Linked DNA regions of Tolumonas auensis DSM 9187. Each later gene encodes a partner of the first gene's protein in a complex. Links are inferred from orthologs where the notes say so. Each region holds a gene or a part of one and is shown on either strand. Other genes may lie near its edges.

Region 1 (2,999 bases):
TGAACTATTACCGGTCTATTTCACCGCGCCAACTGGCAGCCGGATCGCGCTGCGCTATGAAGCCGGCCGTTCGCCGGTATTAGCGGTGCGTATTCAGGAGATGTTCGGGCAGAGTGAAACGCCGAAAGTGGCTAACGGTAAAGTGGCTTTGCAGATAGAGTTGCTGTCACCGGCAAAACGACCATTACAGATCACACAGGATCTGGTAGCGTTCTGGCAGGGTGCCTACAGCGAAGTGAAAAAAGAGGGCAAAGGGCGTTATCCGAAGCATTACTGGCCTGATGATCCACTGCAGGCTATGCCAACCAAAACTGTTAAACGACTAATGTAACAGGAATAAATTTCACGTGGCTAAGAAACCAACAAAGAAAAGTACGCCGGTTTATCCATTCTGGCACTGGCGTCGCTGGATTGGACTGGCGATAAAACTTGGGCTGGTAGGGATCGCTTTCATGGTGCTGTTTGGCATCTATCTCGACAGTCTGATCCACAGTAAATTCGATAGCGGCCAGAAATGGCAGTTGCCGGCCGTGGTCTATAGCCGGCCACTGGAGCTGTTTCCCGGCCAGCGTTTGTCATTGCAGCAGATGTTGCATGAGCTGAAACTGCTGAATTACCGCGAAAGCAGCAATCCGAAAGGACCGGGGCAGTATGCGGTGAATGGCCAGCGGATGGTGGTTATCCGGCGGTCGTTTAATTTTGCCGATGGTACAGAAAAAGCACGGCCATTACTGCTGACCTTCAGCGGACAACGTCTGGCGAATATCAAGAATGCGGATAACCAGCGTGAGCTCGGTTATATACGCATGGATCCGGTGCTGCTGGATCGCCTGAGTGGTGAAGAGATCGAAGACCGTATTCTGCTGCGGATCAATCAGGTACCGCAGTCGTTTGCCAATATGCTGCTGCAGGTGGAAGACCGTGATTTTTATAACCACGGCGGTGTGTCGTTACTTTCGATTGGCCGTGCCTTTCTGGCCAACCTGCGGGCTGGTCATACGGTACAGGGTGGCAGTACGCTCACACAGCAGCTGGCTAAAAACTACTTCCTGACCCGTGAACGCAGCATCTGGCGTAAAGTGCAGGAAGCGTACATGGCGGTGATCATTGATTATCGCTATGACAAAAACCAGATCCTTGAAACCTATATGAACGAGATCTATCTCGGTCAGAATTTTGCGCAAGGTGTATATGGTTTCGGGCTGGCGTCGTATTTCTATTTCGGTATGCCACTCAATGAGCTGGAACCGGATCAGATGGCCTTGCTGGTTACTATGGTTCGCGGTCCTTCTTATTATGACCCATGGCGTTATCCGGAACGGGCACAGCAGCGACGTGACATGATCCTGCGACTGATGCTGGAAAATAATCAGCTGACACCGGAGCAGTTCCAGAGTTATGCCGCACGTCCGTTAGGTTTGATTGAACGCGGGCAGATGACCTATGGCCGCACGCCGGCCTTTATGAATCTGCTGCGCCGTGAACTGCGCCAGCGTTTCGGTGCCGGTTTCCTTGAACAGTCTGGTCTGAAAATTTTCACCAGTCTTGATCCGGTCGCACAACAGGCGGCGGAAGAGTCCGTTTCTTCCCAGCTGAACAGTATCGAAAAACGTCTGAACCGGAAATCACTGCAGGGTGCGATGGTGGTAACCAATCGTCATTCCGGTGAAGTCTCTGCGCTTGTCGGTGGACGTGACACCAGTTATGCCGGTTTAAACCGTGCGCTGGATGCGCGTCGCCCTATCGGTTCACAGGTTAAACCTGCGGTGTATCTGACCGCACTTGATCAGGGCTATCAGCTGGCAACGCCACTGAAGGATGAACCGCTGCAGTTACGTAATCAGGGCGGCAAAACCTGGGCACCGCAAAACTACGATAAGACCTATCGTGGCAATGTGCCGTTATATGCTGCCATGGCGAATTCACTGAATGTGCCGACGGTTCGTTTAGGTATGGCGGTGGGGGTCCCTGCGGTAGCGGAAACCCTGAAAAAGATGGGGGTGACGCAGGATATCCCGCTCTTCCCGTCACTGTTTCTGGGGATACTGGAACTTTCTCCGTATGAGGTGAATCAGGCGTATTTGACGTTGGCGACAGAAGGGTTATATCAGCCGCTGACCGCTATCCGGACGATTCAGGATAACAGTGACAAAGTCATTTATCAGCGTGCTGAAAAAGCTGAACGTCGTTTAAGCAGTCAGTCAGCATATCTGACGCTGTTCGCGATGACGAAGGTCGCCAGTCTGGGGACTGCGCGCAGTCTGGCGGCGAAATTCCCGAATGCTGTGCTGGCGGGTAAAACAGGTTCCACGGATAACCTGCGTGATGCATGGTTTACGGGCATGGATAACGATGAGGTGGTTACGGTCTGGGTCGGACGGGATGACAATAAGCCGGCTGGTTTGACCGGCGCCAATGGTGCATTGCCGCTGTTCAGTGACTATATGACTCGCCGTGGTGTGAATTCGCTGAAATTACCGGTGCCGCAGGGGATCTCTATGGTCAACTTCAACCTGAGCGGTAAACCTGTTGCTAGTGGTTGTGGCGGTGCACTAATGTTACCGGCCCGTAGCGATAAATTACCACCGGCGGAGGGTTGCAGTAGTACACCGGTCGACTGGATTAAAAACATGTTCGCGCTAGGAGAATAGTTAATTCGGCGTAAAGGCTCTGGTCACTGACTCAACGCTGACACGCCGTAAATCCATCCATGGAGGCTTGAGCGCCGCATCCTTGCGGCGCACAGTCGACTTATGAGTCGGTAACCTGCCGCCATCCGGCAGAATATGCCATTGCCTAGGCCAGCATATCCTTGCGTACTTTATCGGCAGTTTCCCGGCCTTGCAGCGCGGCAACAATTGCCAGTGCGAAATCAATACTGGTTGCCGGCCCCTGACTGGTGATCAGTTTATTCGGCTTATCGACGACAACGCGATCTTTACGTACCTGCGCCGCCGGCAGTTGACCTTCAGTGCCGGGATAGCCAGTGACCAGTGCAT
Region 2 (2,850 bases), 340 kb from region 1 along the record:
GTTATCATACAGAAACGCGATGGCGGTTTCCTCTATGCGACAACCGATATAGCCTGTGCCAAATACCGTGTTGAAACGCTGAAAGCCGACCGCGTCCTCTATTTCATCGACTCCCGCCAGCACCAGCATCTGCAGCAAGCCTGGATGATTGCGCGTAAAGCCGGTTATGTACCGGAGCAGGTTTCTCTGGAACACCACGCCTTCGGCATGATGCTGGGTAAAGATGGCAAACCATTCAAAACCCGGACAGGCGGCACCGTTAAATTGTCAGAACTGCTGGACGAAGCAGAACTTCGCGCCGGTGCCCTGATCGCGGAAAAATCAGCTGACCTGCCGGAAGCTGAAAAAGCGAAAGTGATTCATGCGGTCGCGATGGGTGCGGTGAAATATGCCGATTTATCGAAAAACCGGACCACAGATTACATCTTCGACTGGGACAACATGCTGACCTTCGAAGGCAATACTGCGCCATATCTGCAATACGCTTACACCCGTATTCAGTCGATCTTCCGCCGTGTTGGTGATGAAGCGCAGCCAGGCCCGGTACAAATCACTGCACCAGCGGAAGAGACACTGGCGCAGAAACTGCTGCAGTTCAATGATGTCGTACATAACGTGGCCCAGAAAGGGATGCCACATCTGCTGTGTACTTACCTGTATGAACTGTCTGGTTGTTTCATGAGTTTCTACGAAGCCTGCCCAATCAACAAAGAAGGCGTAACCGCTGCAGAAAAAGGCAGCCGCCTGACTTTGTGCCAGGCTACAGCGAAAACATTAACGCTGGGTCTGTCTTTGCTGGGTATTGAGACACTGGAGCGCATGTAAACAATGACCCGGGATTATGTACGCAGCTCACGACCTGCCAAACGCAAACCGGCAAGCAGGGGCACCGGTACAGGCCGGGGAAGCAGTCATAACACCAGCGCACCATTCCCTCTGGTGCGCGCGCTGCTGGCACTGACGCTGGTCATTGGCTTTGGGGTTTTTCTGTACCATATCAGCGGTTCATCCGGTGAAACGGATACAGCAGCAAACTCACTGGCCGATGCGCAGGCACCTGTTCCGATTGAACAACAACGGCCGGCCAAAGAAGAATTTGACTACATGCAAATCCTGCAAAACAAGGAAGTGCCGGTCGAATTGCCTGATGGCCAGGTGATCAGTGATCCAAGTAAAGATCCGCAACTGTTGCAGTATCAGCAAAAAATGCAGGAAATGCTGCGGGCGCAGCAGGAACGAGCAAAACTACTGGCACAGCAACAAAATGGCCAGTTACCTGCCGGGCAGCTACCGGCTGACAGTACGGCGCTGACACAAATGGCCATGAGTCAGACACAGGCACCACCGACAGTCAGAAGCCAGACCCCGGCGAAGACAACTGCAAACGGCACCACAGCAACAACTGCCCAACGCGCCACAGATGCGCCGGCTCAGGCAGCGAATCCGCGGAAGCCACGCTCTTTTGCCGATGTGATCGCGAAGGAATCAGCCGGAAACAGCAAACCAGCCGCAGCGCCGGTCACTAAAACCGCTTCTCAGGAACGTGATGAAGCACTGGCCATGTTCGGTAAACCGCGCCCTTACGCTGCTGACAGCACCGTGACAGCAAGCCGTAATGTTGCCACAACGACCACGAACAAACGCTTTATGATGCAGTGTGGTGCTTTCCGTACTGCAGATCAGGCCAGCACGCTGCAATCGCGTATTGCCGTACAGGGTCAGAACGCACAGGTCCGTAAAGGCAGTAGTGCCGCCGGGACCTGGCATCGCGTTATCCTGGGTCCATACAGCAGCCGTGCAACCGCTGAACAGTCACTTTCCCGCCTGAAAGGTGCCGGGACTGTGCAAAGCTGCACGATCTACGCGCAATAGCTATCTACGCGCAATAACCATTTTCTGCGCGTAATAACTCTTTTCCGCATAATTCCCGCATATCTAACCTTGAAATAGGGGCTCCCCGCCCCTATCTCCTTTCTCATGAATCTTCGTCGGCACAGCCGGCTACCCGTAATCGAGGTTTATGTGACTACAATCGTTTCTGTTCGGCGCAATGGCCAGGTGGTAATTGGTGGCGATGGTCAGGTTTCTCTTGGCAACACCGTCATGAAAGGCAATGCCCGCAAAGTTCACCGTCTCTATAACGGCAAAGTACTGGCTGGTTTTGCCGGCGGTACGGCCGATGCCTTTACGCTCCTGGAGCGTTTCGAAGCCAAACTGCAGGCGCATCAGGGAAATCTGGAACGTGCTGCGGTCGCATTAGCCAAAGAGTGGCGTACCGACCGCGCATTACGCCGGCTGGAAGCACTGCTGGCTGTCGCTGATGCACAGCGCTCTTTCATCATTACCGGTAACGGCGATGTTGTGCAGCCGGAAAATGATCTGATCGCCATCGGCTCCGGCGGCGCGTTCGCGCAATCTGCCGCCCGTGCACTGTTGGAAAACACCGAGCTTTCTGCTGAAGAGATTGTAAAAAAAGCACTGACTATCGCGGGTGATATCTGTGTCTTTACGAATAGTTTCCATACTATCGAAGTACTGGAATACCCTACCGTTACACCTGTTTAACTGATTGCAGACCAAGGATACCCAGATGTCTGAAATGACTCCGAGAGAAATTGTCCACGAGCTTGATCGTCATATCATTGGTCAGGCCGAAGCCAAACGCGCCGTTGCGATTGCACTGCGTAACCGCTGGCGCCGTATGCAGCTCAGTAATGAGTTGCGTCAGGAAGTCGCACCGAAAAATATTCTGATGATTGGCCCGACCGGGGTTGGTAAAACCGAGATTGCCCGTCGTCTGGCCAAACTGGCCAATGCGCCATTTATCAAAGTCGAAGCGACCAAATTCAC

The links. Proteins that work in one complex are often made in the same cells at the same time.
Region 2: the proteins of mrcB (region 1) and TOLA_RS02445 are in contact, whole or in part, in a crystal structure (PDB 6YN0), measured with the Escherichia coli proteins. The link is inferred for Tolumonas auensis DSM 9187 from one-to-one orthologs.

Annotation. Positions count from the first base shown.
Region 1 is NC_012691.1:865,459-868,457, forward strand. It holds mrcB (penicillin-binding protein 1B), read left to right. Parts: upstream 1-347; coding sequence 348-2,651; downstream 2,652-2,999. Other genes in the region: hrpB (ATP-dependent helicase HrpB), read left to right, coding at 1-331; TOLA_RS04060 (DJ-1 family glyoxalase III), read right to left, coding at 2,797-2,999. UniProt on the Escherichia coli protein: Cell wall formation. Synthesis of cross-linked peptidoglycan from the lipid intermediates.
Region 2 is NC_012691.1:527,260-530,109, reverse strand. It holds TOLA_RS02445 (SPOR domain-containing protein), read left to right. Parts: upstream 1-828; coding sequence 829-1,872; downstream 1,873-2,850. Other genes in the region: hslU (ATP-dependent protease ATPase subunit HslU), read left to right, coding at 2,591-2,850; hslV (ATP-dependent protease subunit HslV), read left to right, coding at 2,023-2,565; argS (arginine--tRNA ligase), read left to right, coding at 1-825. UniProt on the Escherichia coli protein: Essential cell division protein that activates septal peptidoglycan synthesis and constriction of the cell. Acts on both sides of the membrane, via interaction with FtsA in the cytoplasm and interaction with the FtsQBL complex in the periplasm.